DNA from 4 places in the Janthinobacterium goodfellowi genome. Region 3 is predicted to be linked to each of the others. Evidence: predicted binding sites of a transcription regulator. Region 3 holds the regulator's gene; each other region holds the start of a gene.
The links. Region 3 encodes FNR, which switches genes on or off when oxygen is low (the NO sensors DNR and NnrR bind a similar motif). Its sites were predicted from a motif close to TTGATNNNNATCAA; they were not measured.

Region 1: a site for FNR is predicted at 4,658-4,671, ahead of ACQ4WQ_RS16145 (carbohydrate kinase). Genes of this name have one in related genera too.
Region 2: a site for FNR is predicted at 5,039-5,052, ahead of ACQ4WQ_RS17235 (glycine-rich domain-containing protein). Genes of this name have one in related genera too.
Region 4: a site for FNR is predicted at 4,407-4,420, ahead of ACQ4WQ_RS07490 (universal stress protein). Genes of this name have one in related genera too.

Annotation. Positions count from the first base shown of each region.
Region 1 covers NZ_JBNYXN010000004.1:24,481-32,348, forward strand. Annotated here, with positions in the region: gene ACQ4WQ_RS16130 (BMP family lipoprotein) at 32-1,027, opposite strand; gene ACQ4WQ_RS16135 (LysR family transcriptional regulator) at 1,531-2,433, opposite strand; gene ACQ4WQ_RS16140 (pseudouridine-5'-phosphate glycosidase) at 2,518-3,438, opposite strand; gene ACQ4WQ_RS16145 (carbohydrate kinase) at 3,451-4,608, opposite strand; gene xapA (xanthosine phosphorylase) at 4,987-5,826, shown strand; gene ACQ4WQ_RS16155 (phosphopentomutase) at 5,947-7,140, shown strand; gene deoC (deoxyribose-phosphate aldolase) at 7,137-7,868, shown strand, end outside.
Region 2 covers NZ_JBNYXN010000004.1:287,310-295,177, forward strand. Annotated here, with positions in the region: gene ACQ4WQ_RS17205 (MFS transporter) at 1-809, opposite strand, end outside; gene ACQ4WQ_RS17210 (CDP-6-deoxy-delta-3,4-glucoseen reductase) at 887-1,912, opposite strand; gene ACQ4WQ_RS17215 (SDR family oxidoreductase) at 1,925-2,842, shown strand; gene ACQ4WQ_RS17220 (hypothetical protein) at 2,926-3,186, shown strand; gene ACQ4WQ_RS17225 (hypothetical protein) at 3,370-3,639, shown strand; gene ACQ4WQ_RS17230 (hypothetical protein) at 3,882-4,121, shown strand; gene ACQ4WQ_RS17235 (glycine-rich domain-containing protein) at 4,209-4,922, opposite strand; gene ACQ4WQ_RS17240 (CHASE domain-containing protein) at 5,107-6,954, opposite strand; gene ACQ4WQ_RS17245 (glutamine--tRNA ligase/YqeY domain fusion protein) at 7,170-7,868, opposite strand, start outside.
Region 3 covers NZ_JBNYXN010000003.1:727,848-735,715, forward strand. Annotated here, with positions in the region: gene ACQ4WQ_RS15710 (sulfate/molybdate ABC transporter ATP-binding protein) at 1-28, shown strand, start outside; gene ACQ4WQ_RS15715 (TOBE domain-containing protein) at 69-836, shown strand; gene ACQ4WQ_RS15720 (response regulator) at 929-4,003, opposite strand; gene fnr (fumarate/nitrate reduction transcriptional regulator Fnr) at 4,243-5,001, shown strand; gene ACQ4WQ_RS15730 (FixH family protein) at 5,005-5,529, opposite strand; gene ccoG (cytochrome c oxidase accessory protein CcoG) at 5,592-6,974, opposite strand; gene ccoP (cytochrome-c oxidase, cbb3-type subunit III) at 6,979-7,868, opposite strand, start outside.
Region 4 covers NZ_JBNYXN010000001.1:1,655,305-1,663,172, forward strand. Annotated here, with positions in the region: gene ACQ4WQ_RS07460 (LysR family transcriptional regulator) at 1-162, shown strand, start outside; gene ACQ4WQ_RS07465 (LysR family transcriptional regulator) at 304-1,209, opposite strand; gene ACQ4WQ_RS07470 (zinc-dependent alcohol dehydrogenase family protein) at 1,293-2,309, shown strand; partial or broken gene ACQ4WQ_RS07475 (DUF1330 domain-containing protein) at 2,406-2,546, shown strand; gene ACQ4WQ_RS07480 (hypothetical protein) at 2,576-2,761, opposite strand; gene fabI (enoyl-ACP reductase FabI) at 2,758-3,558, opposite strand; gene ACQ4WQ_RS07490 (universal stress protein) at 3,568-4,350, opposite strand; gene ACQ4WQ_RS07495 (cation-translocating P-type ATPase) at 4,554-7,064, shown strand; gene ACQ4WQ_RS07500 (PEP-CTERM sorting domain-containing protein) at 7,081-7,716, opposite strand; gene ACQ4WQ_RS07505 (dockerin type I domain-containing protein) at 7,776-7,868, opposite strand, start outside.

The DNA of each region.
Region 1 (7,868 bases), on a different contig from region 3:
CCGGCGGCGCGCTAAAAGATACGGAGAAAAATTAAACCGGGCAGCTGCTGCCGACGCGGTAATCGATCACTTTGATCTTGCCATCGATAATGTCCTTACGCGCACCCAACACGCGTTTTTCGATTTCCGGCGTAATCAGCTTGCGGTTGTTGGCGTCGAGCGCCCAATCTACGCCGCCTTCTTTCAAGCCTTTATAGCTGACGCCGCCCTTCCAGGTGCCGTTCTTGACTTCCATGAAGCTGTCGTAGACCGTGTTGTCGACGCGCTTGACCATCGAGGTCAGGATGCTGCCTGGATACAAATGGTTCTGGTTCGAATCGACGCCGATGGCCAGCTTGCCTTTTTCCTTGGCCATTTGCAAGGTGCCCATGCCGCTGCCGCCAGCGACGGCGAAGACGACATCGACGCCGCGCTCGAATTGCGAGCGGGCCAGTTCGCCACCCTTGGCCGGGTCATTCCAGGCGCCGGACGTGGTGCCGACCATGTTTTGCGTGATTTCCGCCTTCGGATTGACGGCCTTGACGCCTTGCGCGTAGCCGCAGGCGAAGTTGCGGATCAGGGGAATATCGATGCCGCCGATGAAGCCGACCTTCTTGCTCTTGCTGGCCATGGCCGCAGCCACGCCCACCAGGTAGGAGCCTTCTTCTTCCTTGAAGACGACGGAATTGACGTTGCTGCCGGCGGCCTGGCCGTCGATCAGCACGAATTTCACGTTCGGGAATTCCTTGGCGACCTTTTGCACGGCTTGCGTTTGCGCAAAGCCGATGGCAGCGATCATGTCGAGTTTCTTTCGGGCCAGGCCGCGCATGACTTGCTCGGCTTGCGTATCGCTCGATGCCTGTACTTCGATGAAGGAAATGCCCGTGTCTTTTTTGAAGCGCGATGCACCTTCGAAAGCGGATTGGTTGAACGACTTGTCGAACTTGCCGCCCGCGTCATACACGACACCCAGTTTTGGGGTAGCCGCGGACGCTTGAGCAGTCAGAAAAACGGCTGCGATCGTCAAACTAAATTGTGTAAGTTTCATGAATTGGCTCCTGGAAGATCGATATTGTATATTTTTTATAGGTGAAACATATAATTTGGGGCCGATTTAGCCTGTTTTTGATGCACGAGGTGATGATTTCTTATCAACATTGCACTGTATTGCACAAGATCATTGCTGGCCTCGTATGCTTTTATGTCGACAGTGTGATGCTCATGCAACAGTCGCGCCCCGTCTCTTTTATAAGTACAACATCGAATGGGGCTGCCGGAGCGGGCTGGGATGCGCCGTCAGTGGACGGGCAGGGCAGGCACGGAACCGGCGCCGCGATGGGCGTCCGAATCACTATGCATCATGCCAGATATGTATGACAAATACGTTTTTGTTTATGTATTTATATGCGGCGCATATAAATAGGTTTTAAGAACGCATAACAAAACCGTAGCGAGCGGCAGTGAGTTGTGGTCGAGAAGCGGAGCTGTGCGAATGCACAGTGAGCATCGGAGGCCGCGACCCGCGACGCGCAGTAGGTTTTGTTCGCGTTCTCAGGCTGATGGGGGATTGATGATGTTCAGGAAAGCCCGCACGACGGGAGCGTCGTCCAGCGTGGTGTAGCTGATGTACAGGTTGGCCGACGGCGGATTGGTCTTGATCGGCAGAAACACCACGCCGGGCCAGCCGATGCGGCTGGTCGTTTCCGGCACCAGGGTCACGCCCAAGCCCGCACCCACCATGGCCAGCAGGGTTTGCGGCTCGCTCGCTTCCTGGAAAATCACGGGTTCGAAGCCGGCGTTGATGCAGCACTGCACCAGGTAGCGGGGAAACGCGGATTTGTCGAGGTTGAGGGTCAGCATCGGCTCGTGGGCGATGTCGATCAGTTCGATTGCCGTGTTTTTGGCCAATGGATGGTGTTCGTTGACGGCCACGCACACGTTTTCGCGGAAGCACAGTTCCTGGCGCAGATTATCGTGGCGCAAGTCGTCATCGTTGAGCTTGGGTTCGCGCCAGAAACCGACGTCGATCTGCTTGGCGCGCAAGGCTTCGTATTGCACCGTGGGACCGAATTCATGGATGGTCCAGGTGACGCGGGGGAACTTGGTCTGGAATTCTTCCAGCAGGCTGGGGATGGGGCCCCACATGGCCGAGCCGACGATGCCCACGCGCAAGCGGCCTACTTCGCCCCGGTCAATCTGGCGGATGGTGTCGATGGTCATGCGCATCTTGGCCAGCAGCTCGGCCGCCTCGTTCATCAGCGCCTTGCCCGCCACGGTCAGCTCGAAGGTGCGCGTGGTGCGCGCAAACAGGCGCACGCCCAGTTCGCTTTCCAGTTTCATGATCTGCTGGCTCAGGGGCGGCTGCGAGATATGCAGGCGCTCGGCGGCGCGGCTGAAGCTTTTCTCCTCGGCAACGGCAAGAAAATACTTTAACTGTTTCAGATCGATGGACATGCTTTCCTTGGCGTTGCGTGGTGCCTGGCGATGGAACGGCGCGCGGACCGTGCAGGCGCGCGCGCTTTCTTTACAGCAGTCCTATTATCGTGCCACGACCGCCTGCATGGCAATGGCCAGCGCGGTGCCGACTTGCGCATTGTGCTTGACCAGGGCGATATTCGTCGCCAGGCTGCGGCCATCCGTCAGCTGCTTGATGCGCGACAGCAGGAATGGCGTGACTTGCTTGCCCTTCACGCCGCCCGCGTCCGCTTCCTGCAAGGCTTGCGTGGTGATCGCATCGATTTCTTCCTTGGGCATCGCTTGCGCGGCGGGCACGGGGTTGCTGACGATCACGCCGCCTTTCAAGCCCAGCTGCCACTTGGTACCGATGAAGGCGGCCTGCTCGGCGGCCGTGTCGAGGCGGAAATCGGCCTTGAAGCCGCTTTCGCGCGTGAAGAAGGCGGGGAAGCCTTCCTGGCCCACGCTGATGACGGGCACGCCGTGGGTTTCCAGGTATTCCAGGGTCAGGCCGATGTCGAGGATGGATTTGACGCCCGCGCAGACGACGGCCACGGACGTGTGCGCCAATTCCTGCAAGTCGGCCGAAATGTCGAAGCTCGTTTCCGCGCCGCGGTGCACGCCGCCGATACCGCCCGTGACGAACACGGCAATACCGGCCAGTTCCGCGCAAATCATGGTGGCGGCCACGGTGGTGGCGCCCAATTTGCCCTGCGACAGGACGAACGGCAGGTCGCGGCGGCTGACCTTCATGGCGTCGGGCGAGGTGCCCAGCAATTCCAGCTGCTCCGGCGACAGGCCCACGCAGATCTTGCCGCCGATGATGGCGATGGTGGCCGGCACGGCGCCGCCGTCGCGGATGATCTGTTCCACTTCGCGCGCCATTTCCACGTTTTGCGGATACGGCATGCCGTGCGAAATGATGGTCGATTCCAGCGCCACGATGGCCTTGCCGGCGGCGCGCGCGTCGAGGACTTCTTGCGAGAACGAGAGGAAGTTATGCAGTTGCGTCATGGGTCAATCCTGTTGAAAGAGGGTAGGGGGAGGGGGCGCCAGGTCGGCGTCGTCGATGTCGTCGAGGGCGCCGGCCGAAATCCGGGGCGAGACGGTGGCAGCCGATTCCAGGGTCATGGCCGCCAGCTTCAGGCCGCGCCGGCAAGCCAGTTTCAAGTCGCCGCTGTCGTGGTAAAGCGACCAGCAGACGGCGGCGGAAAACGCGTCGCCGGCGCCCGTCACGTCGACGGCGTCCACTTCGCGCGCGGCCAGGTGGACGATAGGCGCATCAAGATTGTCGCCATCCGTGAAGTACACGCCTTCGCCGCCGCAGGTGACGATCACCTGGCGCGCGCCCTGGCGCTGCACTTCGCGGCAGGCGGCGCGCACCTCGAACGCCGTCGGCAAGGCCCGCGCCACGCGCGTTTCCAGCTCGCCCCGGTTGAGGATCAGCAGATGCAAGCCCGTCAGGACTTGCGGCAGGTGCGCCATCTTCGGCTGCGAGACGGCGACGATGACCAGCGGCGTCGCGCGGGCCGCATCCTGGCGCGCGTCGGCCAGCAGTGCCTGCACGCTGTCGTGACCCAGGTTCAGGTCGCAGACGGTGAGGGCGGCTGCGGCGCGCTGCGGCTGGCGGCTGTGCAAAAAGGCCGGCGTCAGCTGTTCGTACAGCTGCATGTTGGCCATCGCCAGCAGCATTTCGCCATGTTCGTCGAGCACGGCCGTGTAGGTGCCGCTGCTGGTGTTACTTAAATGCAAGCTGCCGCGCATGTCGATGCCCGCGTCTTCCGCGTGCGTCTGCAGCGCATGGCCGGCCGCGTCGTCGCCCAGCGCCGTCAGCAGGGCGACGGGAATCGACAATCGGGCCAGGTTTTCCGCGATGTTGCGGCCCACGCCGCCAAACACTTCTTCCGAGCGCACGGGATTCGAGGTGCCCATCTGCAAGGTCGCCAGCGTGCGCATCTTGCGGTCGAGGTTGGCGGCGCCTATGCACAGCACGGGGCGGCTGTCGGGCAGCACGTAGGCGCGTCCCAGCAGGCGTCGCTCGCGGATCAAGCCGGCGATGTGGCCGGCGACGGCCGAGCGCGACAAGCCCAGCTCGCTCGCCAGGTCTTGCTGCGAGATGAAGGGGTTGTTGCGGATCAGCGCGTACAACTGGTCTTTTTTATTGGTATCGGTCACAAGGTTTCGCTGAAGGGTTAAACATTTGTCCAAAACTTTAAACATTTGTTCGATTAGTGTCAAGCGGGTGCGAAAAGCGTTCGTATGGAGCTTGTATGCATGCATTTCCCGGCGATTGCCGGGGCGTGGCCGCTGCTGGCGGGCGAGCGCTTGCCTGGACTATAATGTCGGCCATTTATATTTAAATTGTATAAATTGGTAAGAAAAATGGTATTTGCCATACATATTCCGTTTGATGCATAGTGGCGGCAAATAGAGGCAATACGCATTTCGATATACCTGTAACACCATACATACCCGATACCTGAGCCGCAGTCCCTCACCGGGCGCGGCTGCGCAGGCAGCAACCAATCATCATTAGTCAATCAGAGGATAACCATGTCGAACAACGCCCCTTTCCACGCCGCCGAAATCATCCGTGCCCGCGCTCCTGAAAATTTCAAGCCGCGCGTGGCGATGATCCTCGGCTCCGGCCTGGGCGTGTTGGCCGAGCAGATGACGGACGCCGTCAGCATCAGCTTTGACGAATTGCCGGGTTTCCCGATCAGCACCGTGCACGGCCATGCCGGCGAACTGGTGGTAGGTACCCTGTCTGGCGTCGCCGTCGTCTGCATGAAGGGCCGTGGCCATTTCTATGAAGGCTATGGCATGGGCGTGATGACGAGCGCCATCCGCACCTTGAAACTGCTGGGCTGCGAAATGCTGTTCGTCACCAACGCCGCCGGTTCCCTGCGCCCTGAAGTGGACGCCGGCAGTCTGGTGGCCATCAGCGACCATATCAACCTGCTGCCAGGCACGCCGATGGTCGGCCCGAACGACGACCGCTTCGGTCCGCGCTTCTTCAGCATGGCCAACGCCTACGATGCGGATCTGCGCCAGCTGGTCAAGGACACGGCAGCCTCGAATGGCATCACCTTGCACGAAGGCGTGTTCGTCGCCTACCCAGGCCCGAACTTCGAGACGGCCGCCGAAATCCGCATGATGGCCCGCCTGGGCGCCGATACGGTCGGCATGTCCGTGGTGCCGGAAGTGGTGTCGGCCCGTCATTGCGACCTGAAAGTGGTGGGCGTGTCCGTCATCACCAACCTGGCCGAAGGCATGTCGCCATTCGCCCTGTCGCACGAACAAACCCTGAAATACGCGGCCATCGGCGCGAAAGACCTGGTCAAGCTGATCCTGGCATTCCTGGCGACCGTATCGGCTACGCCGCAAGCCTAAGCACTTTTTTTTACGCAGTAGCGGCGCGCCGGCCACCGGCGCTGCCGCGCGGCAGGCAGGGAAAATCCGGCCTACACTGTCCGCATCATCTTTGCATCATTCCATAAAGCGAGCCTTATCATGTCACGCGCATTTATCCTCCTGCTTGATTCCTTCGGCCTTGGCGCGACGCCAGACGCCGCCAAGTATGGCGACGCAGGTGCCAATACCTTTGGCCACATTGCCAGCACTGTCGCCAAAAGCGGCAAGACCTTGAAACTCCCGAACATGGAACGCCTGGGACTGGGCGCCGCGGCGCACCTGGCCAGTGGCGAATGGGCCACCGGCTTCGACCAGCGCGACGGTTTTACCGGCGCCTACGGCGCGGCGCGCGAGCGCTCCACCGGCAAGGACACGCAGAGCGGCCACTGGGAAATCGCCGGCGTGCCCGTCGAATTCGACTGGGGATATTTTCCCCGCACCACGCCGTCGTTCCCGGCCGACCTGACCGACAAACTGAAAGCTCTGTCCGGCGTGCCGGGCTTCCTCGGCGACTGCCATGCCTCGGGCACGGACATCATCAACAAGCATGGCGACGAGCACGTCGCCACCGGCAAGCTGATTATCTATACCTCGGGCGACTCGGTGATGCAGATCGCCGCGCACGAAGAATCGTTCGGCCTCGAGCGCCTGTACGAAGTGTGCGAAATGGCCTTCAAGCTGGTCGAGCCGTACAACATCGGCCGCGTCATCGCGCGCCCGTTCACTGGCAGCAATGGCAACTACACGCGCACGTCCAACCGCCACGATTATGCGGTGGCGCCGCCAAGCAAGACCCTGCTCGACCACGTCAAGGATGCGGGCGGCGAAGTCGTCGGCCTGGGCAAGATCAGCGATATTTTCGCTGCCCAGGGCATTTCGCGCGTCGTCAAGGGCGTCGACAACATGGCGCTGTTCGAAGCGCTGTTGAAGACGGCCGATGAAGTGCAGGACAAGTCGCTCACGTTCGTGAACTTCGTCGATTTCGACCAGGCGTTCGGCCACCGCCGCAACGTCGAAGGCTATGCCGACGCGTTGCGCGAAATGGATGGTCGCCTGCCGGAATTCATGGCCAAGCTGAAGGAAGGCGACCTGGTCGTGATCACCGCCGACCATGGCTGCGACCCCACCTGGCACGGCTCCGACCACACCCGCGAACACATTCCGATGATCTTCTTCGGCCCCGGCGTCGCCCCGCGCGCACTGGGTATTTCCGAGACCTTCTCCGATATTGGCCAAACCCTCGCCAAGCACCTTGGCGTACCACCACTTGCTAATGGAACCAGCTTGTTATGACACTCATGCACCCCGAATTCAAGCGTAACGAGGCCGTTGGCCTCGACCTGGGCTGGATCAACCAGATCCGCGTCAACCGCGCCGCGACGGACCGCCGCGCGGCCAGCCTGGCGAACCGCCGCACGGTGAAAAAGGAATACCAGGCCGCCTGGCTGGTGAAAGCCATTCAGATGATCGACCTGACCACCCTGGGCGGCGACGATACGCCGGGCCGCGTGGAGCGCCTGTGCATGAAGGCCATGCGCCCGCTGCGCGCCGACCTGATGGACGCGCTGGGCTTGACGCAGCTGAGCACCGGCGCCGTATGCGTGTACCACGAGATGATTCAACCTGCCGTGAAAGTCATCCAGGGCCGCTTGCCCATCGCCGCCGTGTCGACGGGTTTCCCGGCTGGCCTGACGAGCATGGAAACGAAGCTGCGCGAAATCGAACTGTCGGTCGCCGCTGGTGCTTCCGAGATCGATATCGTCATCACGCGCCAGCACGTCCTGAACGGCAACTGGCAAGTGCTGTACGACGAAATGCTGGCCTACCGCAAGGCGTGTGGCGAAGCGCACGTGAAGGCGATTCTCGCCACGGGCGACTTGCTGACCATGGAAAACGTGGCCAAGGCGTCGTGGGTCTGCATGATGGCGGGCGCCGATTTCATCAAGACCTCCACCGGCAAGGAAGGCGTGAACGCCACCATCCCCGTGGCCCTGACGATGGTGCGCACGATCCGCGAATAC
Region 2 (7,868 bases), on a different contig from region 3:
GCGCCCGCGCCCGGCGCCGTGCGCAGCAGGCCCAGGCCGCTGGGGCCGATATGCAGCACGTCGTGCGCGAGCGCCGGCAGCAGGGCCGTGGCGCCGCCGAACAGCACGGCGAACAGGTCGAGCGAAATGGCGCCCAGCACGATGGGTTTCGACCAGACGAAGCGCAAGCCTTCGAGCAGGGTATGCCAGCTGACGGGTTCGCGCTTGACCACTTGCGGCGCCGGCGTGGTGGCGCGCATCAGCAGCACGGACAGCACCAGCAAGGCCGACGAGATCAAATACACGACCTTGGGGCCGAAGTAATACAGCAAGCCGCCCAGGGTAGGCCCCAGGATGATGGCCACGTGCGAGCTCGACGAACTGAGCGCGAGGGCGCGGCTGAAGTGTTGCGTGGGCACCATGTTGACCAGCACGGCTTGCGTGGCCGGCATCATGAAGGCGCGGGCGCTGCCGAACAGCACCAGCACGGCGAATACGGGCCAGACGATGGAGAGGCCGCTCAGGGTGAACGCCAGCAGGGCCAGCGCGCAAGCGAGCTGCGCCGTCAGGCACCAGGCGATGATGTTGCGGCGGTTGTGGCGGTCGGCCACGTGTCCCGCCGGCAAAATCAAAACGAGGAAGGGCGCGAACTGCGCCAGACCGATCAGGCCCAGGTCGAACAGGCTGCCCGTGATCTGGTACACCTGCCAGCCGATGGCCACGCTTTGCATCTGCACGGCCACGGTGCCCAGCACGCGGGCGGACAGGTAACAGGCAAAATTGCGGTGACGCAGGATACTGAAGCCGTTGCCGGCAGAGGCGAGAGGCATGAAATTTCCAGGAAACAGCGGGGTGGGACGGCAGCGGATGCCGCAGCAGCAGCGCCCCGCTGTCTGGAAGGTGACGCTTACTTGGCCAGATCCGCTTCGCTGGTGAAGGCGTCCGCGTAGAAATCGTCGGCTGGCAGCTGGCACTGCTGCACGAAATCGCGGTGGGCCGCATCGACCATCAAGGGCGCGCCGCAGGCATACACCTGATACGCGGACAGGTCGGGCAAGTCGGCGATGACGGCCTGGTGCACAAAGCCCGTGCGGCCTTCCCAGGCGTCTTCCGGCAAGGCTTCCGAGACGACGGGCACATAGGTGAACTGCGGCAAGTCGGCGGCCCACTGGCGGCACAGCGCATCCATGTACAGGTCGTGCGGACGGCGGCCGCCCCAGTACAGGGTGATCGGGCGCGTGGAGCGCTCGCCGATCATGTGCTCGACGATGGCTTTCAAGGGGGCAAAGCCCGTGCCCGAGGCCAGCAGCACGACGGGCTTGTCGGAATCTTCGCGCAGGAAGAAGGTGCCCATCGGGCCTTCGAAGCGCAGGATGTCGCGCTCTTTCATGCTGCCGAACACCTGGTCGGTAAACAGGCCGCCCGGCAGGTGGCGGATATGCAGGGTCACGGGGCCGCCATCGGCGGGCGCGCTGGCCATGCTGTAGCTGCGGCGCTTGTTGTCGCGCAACAAGATTTCGATATACTGTCCGGCGCGGTAGTGGAGGCGTTCGCTGGCTGGCAACTGCAGGGTCAGCACGACGACGTCTGGCGCGACTTTTTCAATCGTGGTCACGCGCGACGGCATTTTCTTGATCGGGTAGTCGCTGCTGCCCGCCACTTCGCGCGCTTCGATGACGAGGTCGGCGTCCGTGGTGGCGCAGCAGAACAGGGAAAAGCCAGCCGCTTCCTCTTCCGGCGTCAGGGCGCGCTGCTGGTGCGCCTTGTGCTGGACGGTGCCGGAAACCACTTTGCCCTTGCAGGAACCGCAGGCGCCATTTTTACAGCCATACGGCAAGCCCACGCCGGCGCGTATCGCCGCCGCCAGCACGGTTTCGTCCGCTTCGCAGCTGAACTGGTGGCCGCTGGGCTGAACAGTAACTTGAAAAGTCATACAATCCTTGAGATGAAAAATATGTTAATGCACTCTTTGCGCAAGCCCTCAGGCTTGCCGCGCCTGCTGATCCTGGGCTGCGGCGACGTCGGCATGCGCCTGCTGCCCCTGCTGCGCGCGCGTTTTCGCGTCTTTGCCGTCACCAGCCAGCCGGCGCGCTGCGCGCAGCTGCGGGCGGCCGGCGCCGTGCCCATCGTAGCCAACCTCGACGACCGCGCCAGCCTGAAACGGCTGGCGGGACTGGCGTCACTGGTCGTGCACCTGGCGCCGCCCCTGTCGTCGGGCTTGCTGGACCGGCGCACGCGCAATCTGGCCGCCATTTTACCCGAGCATGCACGCATGGTGTATGTGAGTACCAGCGGCGTGTATGGCGATTGCGGCGGCGCCTGGGTCGATGAAACGCGGCCTGTGGCACCGGCCAATGCGCGGGCGAAGCGGCGCGTCGACGCCGAACAGGTCTTGCGGGGCTGGGGCGCGCGCCGCGGCGCCAGCGTGGCCATCCTGCGCGTGCCCGGCATCTATGCGGAAGACCGCCTGCCTTTGAAGCGCTTGCGCGAAGGCACTCCGGCCCTGGCCGCGGGCGACGACGTGTACACCAACCATATCCATGCCGATGACCTGGCGCGCATCATCGAACGGGCCTTGTGGCGGGGCAAGCCGGGGCGCGTGTATCACGCCAGCGATGACAGCGAACTCAAAATGGCGGAGTATTTCGATGCCGTCGCCGATGCCTTCGGCCTGCCGCGCCCGCCGCGCCTGCCCCGTGCCGAACTGCGGCAAGTGGTCACGCCGATGCTGCTGTCGTTCATGTCCGAATCGCGCCGCCTGCACAATACGCGCATCAAGCGCGAGCTGGGCGTGCGCCTGCGCTACGCGCGCGTGGCCGATGCCTTGCGGCCGCTGTCTGCCGACGGGGCCGGCATCGGGTAAAATGGCCGGTTATCTGCGCACTTTGCTGGGCCGGCGCGCAGCGCGCCGTTCCGGCGGTGCGCCATTCACTTAAGGAATACCGCATGAGCACCCTCACTTACGAAGCATACCTGGACGAGGTCACCACCGTCCTGACTGAACTGTACGACCTCGACGACGACGACGCCATCAAGCTGGTCGTGGCGGCGCAGGACGCGGAATTTTTTGTTCCGCACGATGCGCATGAGGAAATGCGTACCGTGGAACAAGCCAAGAAAGATGCGGTCACCCTGTTCGAGCGCAAGCAGAACCGCCAGCAGACGCAGGAAAAACAGCAACAGCGCGTGCGCCAGCAAAAGAAATAAGGACGGCCGCCAGGCCGCCGGCAGCGTGGGCTTCGGCGCAACACCGTGGCCTTGCCATTTGATGCGGCGCAAACGCGTCATGGCGCGCTGGCGATATGGTGAGCAATGTCGTCACGCGTTTCAGCTATTTGTGGCGGGCTCTACAATTAGCGCGACGCTGTTTCCCGTCAGCAGGAGCGAGCCATGCGAGCTACGAATCACCCCAGCAAGGAACAGGTGCGCGCCTATATGCGCCGCCGCGAACATGCGCGGCAGCCACCGCCGCCGCCCGATGAAATTCGCCGGCAGCTGGCCTGGTGCCGCGTGGATGCCGTGCCGGGCACTTGTTTGCTGGTCACTCCGGCCGGCGTGGCCGCGCAAGGCTGGCATTTATCGACGGAAATAGCCCGCCTGGGCACGCTCATGGCGATTGCCTGGCTGATGCGCAGCGGCGTTCCTCATTGTAAAAATTGATGACTTGCAGCAAATTTTTCCGATTTGGGTTATCCTCTAGCACATCCCAAGTGCGTCAATTCTCTTCAATTATCACAATTTTGCTTTAAGTTACGCAAAAATCAACAATAGCGTGTATTATATTGTTTGCGGCGTAAAAGCCGTATAAGTGATGGCGCCTTTTAGTGTGTTTACCATGAATTATTGCAAAAGAGACATTCGGTTTCTTTTTGCACTAATACAACAAGTACGGATTTTTGATCATGTCTCTCAAACAAATTACCTCTTTGCCTACCTACAACCCGAATCGCGTCCTCGATGCGATCATCGACAAGCTGCAGCTGAAAAACGATGCCGCCTTGTCGCGAGCTCTGGAAGTGGCGCCACCTGTTATCAGCAAGATTCGTCACAACACCTTGCCGATCGGCGCCACGATCCTCATCCGCATGCATGAAATCAGCGATTTCAGCATTCGTGAACTGCGCGAGTTGATGGCTGCCTAAGAGCGCCTGACAGACGGCAAACTGAGAGGTGCCGTCTGGGTAAGTCAGGCTTGCCGCGTGCGGCAGCCACATCTGTTTTCCGCTTTTCTATTGCGGGTCGCGGTTCAGTACCGGACGATCGAGATAGAAGCGCCCCATTTCCAGGCCAGTCGTGGACGACTTGACCACCGCTGCGGCCAGTGTGGCAGGCGCGCTGGAAAATGCGGTGCTGGCAGCGCCCGTCGCGCGGCCCGAATACGCCGTCGCCTGCACGGCAGCGCTGGAAAACGCCGTCTGCACGGCCCGGCCCGAGTAGGCGGTGGCCTGTACCGCACGCCCTGAATACGCAGCCTGGACCGCCCGTCCCGAATACGCGGCCTGCACCGCCCGTCCCGAATACGCCGCCGTTACGGCGCGCCCCGAATACGCGGTTTCTGCGCGGATATAATCTTCCCCGAACGTTTGCTCATACAGCTGTTTCATGCGTTCGCCCACGCGATGGTGCGCCGCTTCGTCGTCTTCGCCGCGCAGGCCGATGTATGGGAAGTGGTGCAGGAAGTAGCCGAACACCTGTTCGCAGTCGGCCGCATATTTCAGGGTGTCGAGGATGTGGTAGTGCCAGAAGGTATCGACGTCCATCAGCGGCGCCGTTTCTTCTTCCGGAAACTGTTTCATCAGGATCAGGAAGCGGCGGTATTCGAATTCCACCGCATTCGCCTTCTCAAGGCTCCATCCTTCGCCTGACTCCCGGTGCATCAGCTTGACCTTGATCGCGTCCAAATTCAAATCGGCAATAGCCTTGAAACTGTCGTTGGTATCCATGAATGTCCTTTGGTAAAGAGCGTTGTGGGAAATACGGTGAAACAAGGGAAAGCGGTGGGTGTGTACTCCTGGAAAGTGGTCGGAGAATGCCTGGCCCATGGCGGGCGGGCGTTGAGTTGTTCTACATCAATATTGCATCTAATTACGAAATACGCAAGCTGAGCTTGCTCCATGCGGGTGCCTGTCAGGCGCTGGCCCGGTTGTCTTCCTGGTAGGGAAACGCGGTGGCATCCGCGCCCAGCGGTACACTGACGTGTACGCTCATGCCGGCGCCGGGGCTGCTTTCGATGTAGAAAGTGCCACCCAGCAATTTGATACGCTCTTCGATGCCCACCAGGCCAAACGAGCCCAGCTTGTTGCGCCCGTCGATGGCCGCGCCCACGCCGTTGTCGCTGACGCTCATCGACACCGTATCGCGGCACTTTTCCAGCTTGACTTGCACGCGGCTGGCATTGGCATGCTGGGAAATATTGCTGAGCGACTCTTGCAGGATGCGGAACAGGGCCGTGGCGCACTGGTCGCTCAAATAAATATCGTCATGGCTTTCGCTCACTTCGCAGGCGATGCCCGTGCGCTGGCGAAATTGCGCCACCTGCCATTCGACGGCCGCATTTACGCCCAGGTCCAGCACGGTAGGGCGCAAGTCGTTGATGATCTGCCGCACGCTCTTGATGGTGGCGTCGATCTGCTCCAGGGTCGAGCGGGCGCGGGCGTTCAGGCGCGGGTGGCGGCGCTGCGTGCGCGAGGCCAGCATGTCGGCGTCGATGCGCAGCACCAGCAGGTTCTGGCCCAGGTCGTCGTGGATTTCGCGCGCGATGCGCTTGCGCTCTTCTTCCTTGATCTGGTCGGCATGGGCCGCCAGGCGGCGCAGTTTCTGGTGCGACAGCTGCAGGCGGATCTGGCTGGCGCGCAATTCCTCCGTCATGCCCGTCGCCATCTGGATGGCGCGCCGGCGTGACGAGGCCAGCGTGTGGAACAGCATGTACAGCAGCATGGTGCTGGCAAAGCCGATCAGCAGGGCCAGCCATGGCAAGAAGGCGTCGAAGCGCGTGTACAGGTCGCTCTTGCGCACGCTGAACAGCGCTTGCCACGCGCGGCCATTGTGTTCGATCAGCATCGTGCTGCTCAGATAGCGGCCCGAGTTGCCGGGCAGCCACCATGGCGCATGCATGCCCGCCGTCGTGCTGTCGAAGATGGGGCGCATGTCGTGCGGCAGTTGCAACGGTGCGCGCGCCTGCGGGCCGATATCGAACAGGGTCAGGCGCACGTTACGTACCGGCATGTCTGCCAGCGCGCTGCGCATCATCGTCACCAGGTCGTAGCCGATGCCGACGGAACCCTGGTAGGCCGCGCGCCTTTGCTCGACAGTGTCCGTCGGCATGCCGAAGCGGTACACGGGCAGGCGCATGGCCATGCCCGTCAGCTGGGGCCGGCCTTCCAGCGGCACGGGCACGCCGGAATTGCTGATCTGCCCGGAATCGCGCGACTGCGCCAGCGCTTCGGCGATCAGGGGGCGCTCGGCGATGTCATAACCATATTTTTCCGGGGCGCTGGCAATCGGCTCGAGGTACACCAGCACGGAATACCGGGCGCGCGGGGCGGGCGGATGGATGGCAAATGCCGGATAGCCGTCGCGCCCGGGCGGATAGTCGCGCTGCATGGCCGCTTCGAAGGCGCTGCGCTGCGCATCGTCGAGTTCCTGGCTGTAATTGAGATTCATCACGCCCGGATAGTTCTGTTGCAGGGCGATGTTCTCCACGTAGCGATGGAATTGCTCGCGGCTCACGTGTTCGTTGGCGCGGAACAGGCTGGCCGTGCCGCGCAGCAGGTTGGCATACGACTTGACGCGCGATTCGATGTTTTTCTGGGTACTGCGCGACAGATTGTCGAACAGGTCGCTGGCATCGTTTTCGACCGACAGCGCGGCGGCCATGTAGAACAGCAGGCCCACCATCGTCGACATCACAAAGCCGAGCAGCCAGAGCGGTTTTTTTTCAGCAGATAAGGAGTGTTCGCCAGCAGTAGAAGACATCGCCATCCACATCAGGTAGAGGAATCGGGTGCCGCCTCGGTGGCGGTGGCTAGACTGAGTTGTACAAGCACTATCGACATTGCAAATTGCTCAATAGCTGCCTAATATACAAAAATATCGTGAATATAGTCAACAGGCAATATTTCTCTGAAGATGTATGTTGCTGAGACGAAAAAAAACCGCCGCAGCGGTTTTTTTGTCGGTGGTCCGGCGCCTTACTTGGCAGGCTGCCAGCTGTCTTTCAGGGTGACGATGCGGTTGAAGACGGGCTTGCCAGGCTGGCTGTCGACCCGGTCGGCCGCGAAGTAGCCGTGGCGCTCGAACTGGAAGCGCTGTTCCGGCTGGGCCAGCTCGGCGCCCGGTTCCAGCCACGCCTGCACCACTTCCTTGGCCAGCGGATTCAAGGTCAGCTTGAAGTCCTTGCCGCCCGCGTCCGGCTGTGGGTCCGTAAACAGGCGGTCGTACAGGCGTACTTCGGCGGGAATCGCCGTCGGCGCGCTGACCCAGTGCATATTGCCCTTGACCTTGTAGTTGGCGCTGCCTTCCGTGCCCGACTTGCTGTCCGGGAAATAAGTGCAATGCACGGCGATGACCTTGCCGTCCGCATCCTTGTCAAAGCCCGTGCATTCGATCACGTAGCCGTAGCGCAGGCGAACCTTGCTGCCCGGCTTGTCGTCGATCGGCGGATACAACCGGAAATAGCCCTTGTTCGGCACTTCCATGAAGTCGTCTTCCTCGATCCACAGCTCGCGCGAGATGGGGAAGGTGCGCAAGCCCCGTTCCGGGAAGTGCGGGTGCACGGGCGCCGTGCATTCCACGCTTTCGTTTTCCGGGAAGTTGTCGATGATCAGCTTCAACGGGCGCAGCACGGCCACCGTGCGCGGCGCCTTCGGGTCCAGGTCTTCGCGCAAACA
Region 3 (7,868 bases):
CATGGCATTGGGTGAACGCATTGGATAAATCAGCGGCAGCGGAAATCGGCTTGCAAGGCTCGGTATGGATGACGGTGGGCGGCGAGCACCTGGGTGGCGCCGGCCGGGTTGAATTACTGGGCGCCATCGCCGAATGCGGCTCCATCACGCAGGCGGCCAAGCTTGTGAAGATGAGCTACAAGGCGGCCTGGGATGCCATCGACGCGATGAACAACCTGGCCGGCGAGCCGCTGGTCGAGCGCTTGACAGGCGGCAAGGGCGGCGGCGGCACGCGCCTGACGCAGCGGGGACGCCAGCTGGTCGACAATTTCCGCATCATTGAGCGCGAGCATGCGCGCTACCTGCGCCAGCTGGGCAGCCAGGCCGAAGGCATCGCCGACGATCTTTTACTCATACGGAGAATGGCCATGAAAACCACGGCACGCAACCAATTCCTGGGCAAGGTGGCCGAACTGAAACAGGGCGCCGTCAACGACGAAGTGACCCTGGAATTGCCCGGTGGACAGCACATCGTGGCCATCGTCACGCAGGGCAGCAGCGCCAGCCTGGGCCTGGTGCCGGGCGCGGAAGCGTTTGCGCTGATCAAGGCCTCGTCGATCATCCTCGTGGCCGACAGCGAAGGCGCGCGCTTTTCCGCGCGCAACCAGCTGGCCGGGCTGGTGACGCGCGTGCAGACGGGCGCCGTCAACACGGAAGTGGTGCTGGACTTGCCCCGTGGCGGCACGATCGCCGCCATCATCACCAACCAGAGCAGCACCGAGCTGGGCATCGCGATCGGCAGCAAGGTGACGGCGATTTTCAAGGCGTCCAGCGTGATCCTGGGTGTGCCGGCGTAAATGGGGTAGGTCGGATTAGCGCGCAAGCGCGTAATCCGACAAGGTTCCGGGGTCAGACCCGGCGGGTCTGACCCCAGTTTTATGTTGCAGGCTTAATCCTTCAGCCTGGACAACCAATCGGCGGCGGCCGCCAGCGCCTGCTCCAGCTCCTGCGCCGTCTGCGCCAGCAGCGACGGCACCTCGTCGAGGCGGCCCGCATCGATGGCTTCCTCGGTGGCGAACGCGGCGCGGATCAGGCGTTTCGTGCCCAGGGTGCCGACGGAACCGCGCACGCCGTGCAGGATGCGCGCCACATCGCTGTGGCGGCCCGCCTGCAACGCCGTTTCGGCGTCGCGCACAGGCGTCATGCCCTTGTTCAGCGCGTCTTCCACCATACGCCGCAGCACGCCGCGCCCCTTCGCGTCGCGCCCCATCACGCGCATCAGCGGCGCCATGGAAAACACTTCCTCGTCGGTGACGGGCGCCGGCTCGGCCGTCTGCACTGGCGGGCGCTTGGGCAGGTGGCGCAGGATGACTTCCATCATCTCTTCCACTACCACGGGCTTGGCGATGAAATCGCTGATGCCGGCCGTCATGCAGCGCTCGCGCTCGGACGCCAGCACGCCGGCCGTCATGGCTATCACAGGCAGGTTCAGGCGCAGCTCCGAGCGGATGATGTGGGTGGCGCTGAAACCGTCCATGACGGGCATCTGCATGTCCATCAGCACGATGTCGTAGCGCAGCGCTTCCGTGCGCAGCCGTTCCACGGCTTGTAAGCCGTCGCCCACCACGTCCAGGGTGGCGCCCATGTGTTCGAGGATGCCGCGCGCCACGGCCTGGTTCAAATGGTTGTCTTCCACCAGCAGGAAATGCACGCCGGCCAGTTCCGTGCCCAGCGGCTGGTGCAGCATGCGCTGCTCGCCGCCGTCGTTCTTCGCGATCAGCGCCTGGTGCAGGGCATCGAACAGGCTCGAGCCCGTGATCGGCTTCATCAGCACGACGTCGGCCTCGGCCGCGCTGGAGATTTCCTCCAGGTGGTTGCGGGCGAAGGCGTTGACCATCACGACGATGGGCTGGCGCTGGCCGCTGGCCGCCTGGCGGATGGCCTTGGCCGTGGCCAGGCCGTCCATGACGGGCATGTGCCAGTCGGCCAGCACCACGTCGTACGGCTGCTGCTGCGCCAGGCGTTCGCGGTACAGTTCGATGGCGGCAAAGCCGGAATCCACTTCGTCGGCCAGCCAGCCCCACGCCTCGATCAGCTTGACGATCAGTTCGCGCGTGGTGCGGTTGTCGTCGGCCACCAGCAGGCGCAGCTGGCCCAGGGCGGGCGTGCGCCGCGTTTCGGCCGGCTGCGCCAGCATGTCGAACGGCACGCTGAACCAGAAGCGGCTGCCCTTGCCTTCGCTGCTGGCGACGGCGATGTCGCCGCCCATCATGTGGATCAGCTGTTTGCTGATGGCCAGGCCCAGGCCCGTGCCGCCGAAGCGCCGCGTGATGCTCTGGTCGCCCTGCGAAAACGCGGCAAACAGCTGCTGTTGCTGCAGTTCCGTCATGCCGATGCCCGTGTCGCGCACTTCGAAGCGCAGCCAGGCGCGGCCGTTGTCCTTCTCGGCCAGGCTGACGGCCACCACCACTTCGCCGCTCTCGGTGAACTTGATGGCGTTGCCGGCCAGGTTGACGAGGATTTGCTGCAGGCGCTGGGCGTCGCCCACGAGGCGGCGCGGCACGTCGGGCTCGACGGCAATGGCCAGTTCCAGCTCCTTTTCGCCCGCATTCATGGTCATCGTCGTGGCCAGCGTGTTCATGACCTCGTCGAGGTCGAATTCGACGGGCGACAATTCCATGCGGCGCGCCTCGATCTTCGAATAGTCGAGCACGTCGTTGAGGATGCCCAGCAGCGACTGGCCCGCCACGCGCACCATGGTCAGATACTTGCGCTGTTCCGTGTCGAGCTTGGTATTTCCCAGCAGATACACCATGCCCAGCACGGCATTGAGGGGCGTGCGGATTTCATGGCTCATGTTGGCCACGAAGTCGCTCTTCGCGCGGTTGGCCGCCTCGGCCCGGTCGCGTTCCTGCTCCAGCTCCGCCGCGCGCGATTCGAGTTCCTGCTGCAGCCGGTCGCGTTCGCTCATCAGGCCGTTGAACGCTTCCGTCAGTTCGCCGATCTCGTCGCGCTGCTGCACCGGCACGGGGGTGAAACGGCTGCCGCTGGTGCGCAGCGCCTGCAGGGTGTCGCGCAGGCGCACCAGGGGCGAGAGCAGGCGCACGGTGACCCAGCCCAGAACGGCTGCGGCCAGCAGCGAGGCGAGGATGCTCCACAGCACCAGCCGGTACAGCACGCCGTCGAACGGTTCGAAGGCGTCGTCGAGGGGCAGCGAGGCGGCCAGCAGCCAGTTCACCGATTTCAGGCGCTTGAAACTGTTGACGGCCGTGATGCCGCGGCTGTTGGTGCTGACCATGGTGCCTTCGCCATCGTCCTTCAGCAGCTGGGTGGTCGTCAGGTTGGCGTTCGGCAGGCGCGGCTGCAGCAAACGGCTGGTGTCGGGGTGCAGCACATAGCGCGGCACGGCGCCGCGCGTGAGGATGAAGTAATAGCCGCTCTTGCCGATCTTTTCCGAACGCAGGCGGCCCAGCAGGTTGTCCTTGTACAGGCGCAGCACGCCGATCAACACGCCGGCCACCCGGCCATCGGCGGCGAGTATGGGCGCGACCATCTGCACGATGGGCATGCCGCTCGATTTGCCCAGCATCGGCTCGGTGATCATGGGCTGGCGCGTGCGCAGCACGGTCTGGAAGTACTCGCGCTCGGCGACGTTGATGCCGGCGCGCCCCGCCACTTCCGGCATGTCGGCCACGACGGCGCCGTACGCGTCGAGCACCAGCACGTCGTCGAACAGCACCAGCATCGAGCGGCGCGAATAGTAGTCGCGCAATTGGGCGGGCTGGCCGATCAGTTCCGGCGGCTGCTGCCGTGCCGTCAGGGTGACGATCTGCAGCAGCATGCCCAGCTTGTCGTCGAGTTCGGCGGCGGTGCGGGTGATCAGCGACGATTGCTGGCTCAGCAGGACCCGGGTGAAATCGTCGCGCATGTGCTGCACCTGGATCATGGTGACCAGCGCGATCATGGCGATCGAGGTCAGGCTGGTAGCCAGCGCGACTTTTGCTTTGATGCCGAGAGGCTTCATGATTTCCTTTTCAGTACCGTGCGGCACAGGCGGCAGATAATGCTGTCAGGAATTTTCCTATCAATACCCCAGCTTGGCAAGCGCCGCCACGCAAATTGCCCTCTCCGCATGGGCTTTTGACGATGTTGCCATATAATTAAAGGCTGGACGTCGTTTATTCGCCGAAATTACGGTGAAATTGGCACACGGCAACCCGGTATGCAGTAAACTTGTTGTTGCATTTTCTTAAAGGTACCGACATGACTGAAGCGCTACTCACTCCAACCTTGCCCACAGTGAACGTGGAAGCGTTGCGAGCGCGATGCTCGACGTGCAGCATGCATCAATTGTGCCTGCCGATGGGCCTTGATGTGGGCGACATGGACAGGCTGGACCAGATCATCGGCCGCCGCCGCAAGATCGTGCGCGGCGCCTCGCTGTTCCGCATCGGCGACTCGTTCCAGAACCTGTACGCGATCCGCCTGGGGCACTTCAAGACGTACCAGATCAATCCGGGCGGCGAAGAGCAGGTGACGGGTTTCCAGATGGCCGGCGAACTGCTGGGCATGGACGCCATCAGCGCCGACCGCCACCACTGTAATGCGGTGGCGCTGGAAGACAGCGAAGTGTGTGAAATCCCGTTTTCCAGCCTGGAACAATTGCTGGGCAATATGCCGACCCTGCTCCGCCATTTCCACCGCATGATGAGCCAGGAAATCACGCGCGAGCAAAGCGTGATGCTGTTGCTGGGCAATATGCAGGCGACGCAGCGCTTTGCCGCCTTCATCGTCAACCTGGCGTCGCGCTATGAGGCGCGCGGCTATTCTGGCAGCAATTTCCAGCTGCGCATGTCGCGCGAGGAAATCGGCAACTACCTGGGCCTGACCATCGAGAGCGTCAGCCGCCTGCTGTCCAAGTTCAAGAAGGAAGGCTGGCTGCGCGTCTCCAACCGCGAGATCGAGATCCTGCAGCCGGCCAAGTTAAAAGCCATTACGGCCGGCACCGACGTCTGTAAATAAGGCTTACAGTTCCTCATCCGCGTGCAGCGCGATGCTGCGTTGCAACGGCCAGGTCCAGATGCCGGACAGGCGCCACTCGCGTTTGTCGTTTTCCACCAGCACCTGCCAGCGGCTGCGCTCGAGCATCGGCAGCGCCACCGAGAAATTGCCGGCCGCATCGGGCTGCACCAGCAGCTTGATATCCTTTTCCGGCAGGGTCGCATGCGCCAGGTGCAGCTGCAGCGGCCCCTGGTACGCCTTGCCGAAGCTGTGCACGGAACCGCTGAGGCGCGCTGCAGCGACGTCATACGCCAGGGTCGTATCCATCGCCAGGTTGCTGGCGACCGTATCGCGCCGCAAATCCTGGTTGATCGCCTTGCCCTGCTTGTAATAATCGCCCACCACCAGCGCGTCGGGCTGCGTAAACGCGATATAGCCCATGAAGCTGCCGACGACCACGGACAGGCCGGGACCGATCATCAGCAGCCATGGCCAGCGATGCTTGTACCACGGGGCAACGGGAGCTTGCAGTTTCAGACTGTCGGACATGGTATTTCTCCTGTGTTTCTGTGTGTACGGCCAGCCCCCATGCGGGGACCGGCCTTCCTGCATTAGCGCGGCACGATGAAGACCGCGCTTTCGCGCACATGCAGCGACGGATCGTCCAGCGAGTGCAATTCGATCGCTATCTTGTTCGACCCCTTCTCGCCGACGCCGTGCGGCACGCGCAGGCGGATCGGCCAGCCCAGCGTTTCCGTCGGCTGCAAGGTCACTTCTTCGCGCGTCAGCAAGGTCAGGCCCGGCAAGCCGGATGCGCTGATTTTGAAATGCTGGCTTTGCTCCGAGGTGTTCATGATCTGCAAACGATAGACGTTTTCGATCATGCCGTCTTCCACTTCGCGTCCCATCGAACCGCGGTCGCGGATCACGTCCATTTTCAGCGGCGTGCGCAGGGCCAGCGAAGTACACACGGCGATGATGATCAGGGCCAGGATGGACGTGTAGATCAGCACGCGCGGGCGCATGGCGCGCTGGCGGATCTGCTTCGAATTGAAGTTGTTTTCCATCGCATGGTCGGTGCTGTAGCGTATCAGGCCACGCGGCCGCTCGACCTTGTCCATCACGGTATTGCAGGCGTCGACGCAGGCGGCGCAGCCGATGCATTCATACTGCAGGCCGTTGCGGATATCGATGCCGGTCGGACACACCTGCACGCACAGGGTGCAATCGATGCAGTCGCCCAGCTTGTCGTTGTTGCCGGCCTTCTTGCTCATCGCGCCGCGTGGTTCGCCGCGCTTGGCATCGTAGGTGATGATCAGGGTGTCCTGGTCGAACATGGCGCTCTGGAAGCGCGCGTAGGGGCACATGTATTTGCACACCTGCTCGCGCAGCCAGCCCGCGTTGCCGTAGGTTGCCAGGCTGTAGAACAAGACCCAGAACCATTCCCAGGGACCGAAATTGAGGGTGGTCACCTCGCGCGCCAGTTCCTTGATCGGCGTGAAGTAGCCGACAAAGGTAAAGCCCGTCCACAGGGCGATGGCGCCCCAGACCAGGTGCTTGGCCGTCTTCTTGAATGCCTTGCGCACGGAGGGGCCCTGCTTGTCGAGGGCCATGCGCGCGCTGCGCGTGCCCTCGATGCGGCGTTCGACCCACAGGAAGATTTCCGTGTACACCGTTTGCGGGCAAGAGAACCCGCACCACACCCGCCCGGCAATGGCCGTGACGAGGAACAGCAGATATGCACAGATGATCAGCAGGGCCGCCAGATAGATGAAATCCTGGGGCCACAGCACGACGCCGAAAATGTAGAACTTGCGCGTGGTCAAATCGAACAGCAGGGCTTGCCTGCCATTCCAGGTCAACCACGGCAAGCCGTAGAACGCGAGCTGGGTAAGCCATACGCATACCCATCGCCAGGTAGCGTAGCGTCCTTTGGCCTCGCGAGGGTAGATTTGCTCGCGGGCCGCATACATCTTGATGACTTGAGGTTCCATTACATCATTTCACGGGCGTCTGGGGATTCGACAGGCTCCAGACATACGCCGACAGCACGTGTACCTTGGATTCGCCGAGGAAGTCGCTGAAGGCCGGCATGGTGTTGTTGCGCCCCTTGCGCACGGTTTCCATGATGGTATCGGCGCTGCCGCCGTACAGCCAGATCTTGTCCGTCAGGTTGGGCGCACCGAGCATCTGGTTGCCCTTCGCATCGGCGCCGTGACAGGCCATGCAGGCGCCGAACTTGGCCTTGCCCAGCACGGACTTGACGGGGTCCGAGGTGGAACCGGACAGGCTCAGCACATAATGGGCCACGTTCTCGACATCCTTTTCGGAACCCAGCGCGGCGCCCATCGGCGGCATCTGCCCATTGCGGCCGTGCATGATGGTGGTCTTGATGATGTCGGGATCGCCGCCATACAGCCAGTCCTTGTCGGTCAGGTTGGGGAAGCCCTTGTTGCCGCGCGCATCCGAACCGTGGCATTGCGCGCAGTAGGTCAGGAACAAACGCTGGCCGATCGCTTGCGCCTGCGGATCGGCGGCCACCGTCTTCAAGTCCTGGCTCAGGTACTTGTTGAACAGGGGACCGTAGTCGGCTTCCGCCTTCTTCAGCTCTTCTTCGTACTGGCCCGTCGATTTCCAGCCCAGGCTGCCGGCATAGGTGCCCAGGCCCGGGTACAGGAACAGGTAGGCCAGCGCGAAGACGATGGTGATGTAGAACAGCCACATCCACCAGCGCGGCATCGGCGTATTGAGTTCCTTCAAGTCCTCGTCCCAGACGTGGCCCGTGGTGCCGTCGGCGGGGGCGCCGGCGGCCACTTTCACTTTCGACTGCGAGTACAGCAGCACGCCGCAGCCGATGATGCCCAGCAGGGACAGCACGACGATGTAGA
Region 4 (7,868 bases), on a different contig from region 3:
ACGGAAGACCTGGTGGCGAGACATATACGGGAAGGCCGATTAATCAGCGTCATGAGCGACTGGTGTGGAAGGTTTCCTGGCCTCCATGCGTACTATCCCAGCCGCCGCCACGAATCGAGGGCACTTCGGATTGTTATCGATGCTATTCGTCACAAGGAGTAAGCCAGGGAGCTGATCGTCAGATCAGGCTGCGTCTGAACGGGTGTGTCCGAGGCGCTGCACATACAGATCATTTCTTTGACCGTCTGCCACTGGCCGCTTACCGTCTTCGGCAGCTTACCTATGATACGCCCAGCTGCCGTATCAGACTTTGTTGGCCAGTACGTAATCGACAAAAGCGCGCAGTTTTGGAAGAGCTTGGCTTCGGCTGGGATAGTAAAGCGTCAATCCGGAAAACGTCGTCGAAAAGCTGCTGAGAACAACTTCCAGTGTCCCAGCATAAATGTTGCGGGCCACCATGGAGCGGGGAAGCCTGAAGAGGCCCACGCCTTGCTCCGCAGCGTGAATACAGGCAGGGACTTCGTCGAGGATCAGGGGGCCGCGCACATGCACGCTAACTGCCGCTCCATCGATACTGAATGCCCAGTCGTCCAGCACGATGTCTGCCTGTTTGAAGATGATACAGGGAATGTTTCGGAGATCGTCCGGTGTTGCTGGACGCCCGTAACGTGCCAGCAATCCAGGTGAACCCACCACCACTTGCGGTTCGCCAGGCGTCAGAGGCACCGCCACCATGTCCCCATGAATGATCGAACGAGGACGCACACCAGCGTCACATCCCTCGGTGACGATGTCTACCATCCGATCGTCGCCGACGAGCTCCAGTTGCAGCTGTGGATGTGCGGCAAGGAATCCCGCAACAAATCGCTCAGTCAAAACCTGGATACTTGCCCTTGGAGCACTGATGCGCAACAAGCCTGTCACCGAATGGCCGAGACTGCGCGCCGATTCAATTCCATGTAGCAACTGCTGCGCTGCGGGGCGAACTTGCAGCAACAGCCGTTCTCCCGCCTCGGTCAAGCCGACGCTGCGCGTCGTTCGGGCCAAGAGCGTCACGCCAACGCGGGCTTCAAAAGCGCGGATCGCTTGACTGACGGCAGACGGAGTAATGCCCAGACGCCTGGCAGCTGCGCGGAAACCGCGCTCCTCGGCCACTGCCAGGAACACGACCACGCCGTCCAGGTCGCCTCGACCAATTGTGTAGTTCATCTACACAGTATAAGCAGTGGAGAGCGGATTCTCAAGAGCGTTCACCTGGCGCAAGATAAAGACTTCAACATCAAGGAGTTTTTATGAATACGAAATCCAAACAATCCCGCGCCTTCGGCATAGACAACGCAATCGGCGTTGCAGGTCTTTCCGTTCGGTCGCTGCCCATTCCCACGCCAGCACCAGGTGAGGTTCTTGTGCATGTGCGCGCTTCGTCAGTGAACTATCGGGACGTGATCATCCTGGAAGGAAATTACCCCGTTCCCAATACGGCAGGCCGTATCCCGCTCTCGGACGGCGCTGGAGAAGTTGTCGCGGTAGGAGAGGGTGTCACCCGCTTCAAAGCAGGCGACCGGGTGACCAACGCATTCTTCCCGGAATGGATCGACGGCCCTTTCACCGGGAAGTACTCGCAGTACGCAGGCAATGTTGACGGTTGGCTGGCCGACTATCGCGCGGTGGCCGCAGACGGGTTGATCTTGATTCCAGACAGCCTCGATTTCGAAGCAGCTGCTACGTTGCCCTGCGCCGGCCTTACCGCATGGTCTGCCCTCAAAGGCTTGAAGGCAAGCGAAACCGTCGTCACCCTGGGAACCGGCGGCGTGTCGCTGTTTGCCGTCCAACTGGCAAAAGCGATGGGGGCCAGGGTGATTGCCACGACGTCCAGCGACGCAAAGGCCGAGCAACTCAAAGCGCTGGGCGCGGATGCAACAATCAACTACAAGGAACAGCCCGCGTGGTCTGAACTGATACGCAAGCTGACAGATGGAAGCGGTGCGAACCGCATCGTGGAAGTCGGTGGCGCAGGAACATTTGAGCAATCGATCAAGGCCATCGCCCTGGGCGGGCAAGTATCGATGGTCGGTGCAGTGGCAGGCTTTCAAGGAACAGTTGAAGTCCTCCCCATGTTCATGAGCCAGGCGCGCTACCAGAGCATTGCGGTGGGCAGCCGCCAAGACCTTGAAGATTTGGTGCGATTTATTTCAGAGCACAGCATCCGTCCGGTCATCGACAGCAGTTTCGCATTCGACGATGCGAAGCTCGCCTTCGAACGACTGATGGCACGCGACGTATTCGGCAAGGTGGTGATCATGCACTGACCATCAACTGCACCGCAACGCAACCTCATTGATCAAGGATCCACCATGACTGCCTACGTTATTTTTATTCGGGAAAAGACGCTGGATCAACGCGAAATGGACATATATGCCGAAAAGGTCCCCGCCACGTTGACCAGTATACCCATCGAGATGCTCGCCGCTTACGGTCGTTTGGAAGTGTTCGAAGGGGAAACGCCGGAAGGCGTTGTCTTGTTCTCTTTCCCGACCGTTGAAGACGCTAAGACTTGGTACTACAGCGAAGCTTATCAGTCGGCTGCCGCGCACAGACATGCAGGTTGTAGTGGTTTAATGTACCCGGACACGGCGGCGAACGCGGCGATGTCGTCACGGCCTAGGGTGCGGCTCTGTTCGGCCGTCTGGCCCACCCGCAGCGCGTCGTACGGAACGTTGACGAGGAGGTCCGGCAAGGCGGATGGCGGCGCATCGCTCATGCCCGGTCCGCCACGGCATGGTAGCCGCCATCGACATAGATGGTCTGGCCGCTCATGCCCGATGCGGCGTTGCTGGCCAGGAAGGCGGCCAGCTGGCCGATCTCGGCCAGCGTGACGAGCCGCCGCAGCGGGGCATCGCGGCGGGTGCGCTCCAGCAGTGCATCAAAATCCTTGAGGCCGGATGCGGCGCGGGTCGGCACGGGGCCGGGCGAGAGCGCGTGCACGCGGATGTTGCGCGGCCCCAGTTCGCATGCCAGGTAGCGCACCAGCGATTCAAGTGCCGCCTTCACGGGACCCATGAGGCCGTATTGCGGCATGGCTACTTCCGCGCCCAGGTAGCTCATGGTCAGCAGGCTGCCGCCAGCGGGCATGTGCGCCTCGCATAGCCGGGCCAGCCGCGCGAACGAATGGCAGGAGATGTCCATGGCGCGCAGGAAGCCGTCCACGCTGCTGTCCGTGACACGCCCGTGCAGGTCGGCCAGTGGGGCCCAGGCGATGGAATGGATGACGAAATCGAGGCCGCCCAGGCGTGCCGCCGCGGCGTGCACTAGTTGCGCCAGCGCACCGTCCTGCTGCACGTCGCAGGTCAGCAGGGGGATGTTCAGGCTGTGGGCAGGCGGGCGGGCGTAGGGCAGGGCGCGTTCGTCCGCGCACGATAGCACCAGGCTGGCGCCCAGCGCCTGAGTACTGCAGGCGCAGCCATAAGCGATGCTGTGCGCATTGGCCAGGCCGAGGATCAGGCCACGCTTGCCCTGCAGGGAAAATGGCGTGCCGGACATGGCAGTAGTGTCCAGCATATTTTCCGCCTAGTGTGACATCAGTACGGGCAAGGTCATGGAACCCAGCAGGGTGCGCGTGACGCCGCCCAGCAGGATTTCGTTCCAGCGCGCATGGCCATACGCTCCCATGACGAACAGGTCGGCCTGCAGATTTGCCGCCAGGGACAGCAATGCCTCGCCCACCGGCTGCTCGGGCGAGGTGGTTTGCCGCTGCACTGCCACTTGGATGCCGTGGCGCGCCAGGTACAGCGCGATGTCGGCGCCGGGCTGGGCACCGTGCACGCCATGTTCGCGCTCCGGATTGAAGACGGCGACGGTGACGAGCTTGCTGGCGCGCAGCAGCGGCAGCGCATCGCCGATGGCGCGCGTGGCGGCGCGGCTGCCATCCCAGGCCACCAGCGCATGCCGGTCCAGGTGGGCAAAAGTGCCGATGTGCGGCAGGATCAGCACGGGCCGGCCCGCCTGCAGCGCCACTTGTTCCGGCAGCGGCGCCGGCTGCTGCGCCATGCCGCTGTCCGGCCTGCTCTGGCTGAGCACGACCAGGTCGGCATAGCGCGCCTGCAGTGCCAGGTTCGCCGCAGCCTCCTGCTCGCCCAGACGGGTTTCATACGAGACGTCGAAGCCGCGCGCCTGCGTCTCGAAGCGTTTCAGCGCTTCCTGCGCGGGGCGCCTGGCCTCGGGCTGACCCGGCGGCGCGGTCGCGGCGCCGACCAGATGGGCCTGTTGGCCCTGGGCGACCAGCCCTGCCAGCGCGATGCGCTCGCGCGCCTGCGGCGCGCCGTCCACGTGTACCACGATCGTCTTGTACATGGCCGCTCCCTTCCGAGGAATGACTGCCAGCGTAGCAAGGCGCCCGCGCCCCGCATCTGATCTACATCATGTGTGCGGCGATTGGCGGGAAAATCGTCGGGCGCTGAGGGGGCGGGCGCAGGGTGCGCTGCGGCGGCAATTCATGTTAGCCTTGCGCCAGCCGCATGCCCTGATGTAGGCATGCCCTTGACAGGAGGATGACCATGCCGCCGCAGCGCCCGCAGTCCAACGGATGGACGACCGCCGAGGCAGCGGCGCGCCTTGCCGCCGATGGTCCGAACGAACTGCCGGCGGCGCGCCCGCTGGGCTACTGGCGCCTGCTGGCCGAGATCGTCCGCGAGCCGATGTTTTTGCTGCTGCTGGCGTGCGGCGCCATCTATCTGCTGCTGGGCGACCGCCAGGAAGCGGCCATGCTGCTGGGCTTCGTGGTGCTCGTCATCGGCATCAGCTATGTCCAGCGGCAGCGCACGGAACGTTCGCTGTCCGCCTTGCGCGATTTGTCCAGCCCCCGCGCGCTGGTGATACGCGACGGGTGCCAGGCGCGCATCGCCGGGCGCGAGCTGGTGCGCGGCGACCTGGTCCTGCTGGCCGAAGGCGACCGCGTGCCGGCCGACATCGCCCTGCTGACGGCGTCGAACCTGATGGCCGATGAATCGATGCTGACGGGCGAGTCGGTGCCGGTCGTCAAGCTGGTGCCGGACTGCGTGTACGCGGGCACCCTGATTACGCAGGGCACGGCCAGCGGCAGCGTGACGGCCACGGGCGCGCGCAGCGCCCTGGGGCGCATCGGCGCCGCGCTGGCCGCGCAGGGCGGGGAGCTGACGCCGGTTCAGCAGGAAACGCGGCGCGTCGTGCGCGCTGTCGCCATCGGCGCGCTGGGCCTGGCGGCGGCGCTCGGGCTGGCCTACTGGTGGCTGCGCGGTGACGCGCTGCGCGGCTTGCTGGCCGGGCTGACTCTGGCCATGGCCCTGCTGCCCGAGGAATTGCCGGTGATCCTGACGCTGTTCCTGGGACTGGGCGCCTGGCGCCTGGGGCGCGAGCACGTGCTGGCGCGCAGCATGCCGGCCATCGAACTCCTGGGGGCGACGACGGTGCTGTGCGTCGACAAGACGGGCACCCTGACCAGCAACCGCATGCAGCTGCGCCGCCTGTGGTCGGAAGAGGCCGCTTACGCGTGTGGCCAGGCGCCGGAACCGCCCTTGCCGGAAGCGCTGCACGGCCTGCTCGAATATGCCGTGCTGGCCAGCCACCGGCAAGCCTTCGATCCCATGGAGGCGGCCATCGGCACGGCCGGCGCGCGGCTGCTGGCGAACACGGAACACCTGCATGGCGACTGGATGCTGGTTGACGACTATCCGCTGTCGCGCCAGATGCTGGCCATGTCGCGCGTATGGCGCTCGCCCAGCCGGCAAGACTACGTGATCGCCGCCAAGGGCGCGCCGGAAGCCATCATGGACCTGTGCCACCTGGCGCCCGCGCACGGCGCGCGCATCGCGGCGCAGGTGGCAGTCCTGGCCGACAGCGGCATGCGCGTGATCGGCGTCGCCTGCGCCACCTTCGCCGCGCCGTCGCTGCCGTCGGACCAGCACGATTTCGATTTCGCTTTCCTCGGCCTGCTGGCGCTGGAAGACCCCGTGCGCGCCGAAGTGCCAGCGGCGGTGGCGCAATGCCGCGAGGCCGGCATGCGCGTGGTGATGATCACGGGCGACCATCCTGCCACGGCCCTGTCGATCGCGCGCCAGGCGGGCATCCCCACGCAGGGCGCGCCACTGACGGGCGGCGAACTCGACGGCATGGACGATGCCGCGCTGCAGGAGCGCCTGGCCGGGGCGAGCGTATGCTGCCGCATCGCGCCGGCGCAAAAGCTGCGCCTGGTGCAAGCCTTGCGCGCGCGCGGCGACATCGTCGCCATGACGGGCGACGGCGTCAACGACGCGCCCGCGCTGAAGGCGGCGCACATCGGCGTGGCCATGGGCGCGCGCGGCACGGACGTGGCGCGCGAGGCGGCCGCGCTGGTCTTGCTCAAGGATGATTTTTCCTCGCTGCTGGCGGCCGTGCGGCACGGGCGTCGCCTGTTCGCCAACCTGCGCAAGGCCATTGTCTTCATCGTCGCCGTGCACGTGCCGATCGCGGGCCTGTCGATCCTGCCTGTGCTGCTGGGCTGGCCGCTGCTGCTGTTGCCCGTTCACATCTTGTTCCTGCAGCTCATCATCGATCCGGCCTGTTCCATCGTCTTCGAGACCGAGCCGATGGAAGCGGGAACCATGCGCCAGCCGCCCAGAGCGACGGCTCAGCGCCTGTTCGATAGTGCCATCGTGCTGCGCGGCGTGCTGCAGGGTGCCGGACTGCTGGCACTGCTGCTGGCCCTGTTCTCGTCCGTGCGGGGCGCGGGCCAGTCCGAGGAGGCGACCCGGGCCGCCGTGTTCATTGCCCTGACCTTGTCCAACCTGGTATTGATCCACGTTAATCGCCGTCCGGCGGGCGTGGACAGGACCCGTCCGGATGGCAGGAATCCGTATGCGGGCTCGATCGCGGCGGCGGCCGTCTTGCTGCTGCTGTTGGTGCTGGGCACGCCCGCGCTGCGGCGGCTGTTTGCCTTTGCCGTGCCCGATGCCGCCTCGCTGCTGCTGTCCTGCCTGGTGGCCTTGGCGACCCTGGCGTGGTGCGCCTTGCTGCGGCATTTGCAGGCCAGCATGCGCCTTGGCGCCCGGTGACAGCTGGCCCCCACACTCAGGCGCACCCAGGCTGCAGGCGGGGCCGGCGCCGTTGCCAGGCCAGCGCCGCCATTCCCAGGCCCAGCAGCGCCAGGGTACCTGGTGCATCGACCTGCAATATCAGGATGGGTATCTGGTCCAGGGCCACAGGAATCACGTTGCCGGCAGCATCACCGAGCAGGATGTCGTTGGCGAACAGGATGGTGTTGGCCGGCGCGGGCAGGGGCGGCATCATCACCTGGAAGGCCAGCGTAGCCAGGCGGAAACCGTCGCCTTGCAGCTGGCCCAGCGTCAGGCCGTCCAGCAGCGACACTTCGTCCAGGTGCAGCAGGCCTGGCGTACTGGCGTCGGCAAAGGCCAGCGCCTGGGCGCCGCCGTCCGTCTGGCCGAGCGCCGTGCCCCAGCCCGATGGCGCGCCTGGCAGGTAAAACAGCAGGTCCGGATCGTAATACAGGTCCAGATGAAAGGCGCCAAGCTCCGTGCTCAGGCCGCCCGATTGCAGGCCGGCGATGTTCAGGTCGACGAGCAGCATGCCGCCCGGTGCGATCTGATAGCTGCCGCGCGGCACCAGGGTCAGTTGCAGCGCTTGCGCCAGTGGTGCCCAGCTCAGGCACGCCAACCACAGCATTGCTGCAATACATAGCTTCTTCATGATGAATCTCCCGCGAATGGAATGATCCGGCCAGGTCGGGCCGGTATGGATGTACCTGCCTACATGCACAGGGGTTGGCTGCAGCTTGCCACCAGTTTGCGCACGTCGAGCGCGGTGATGCGGCCGTCATGGTCGAGGTCGCGCGGGTCATT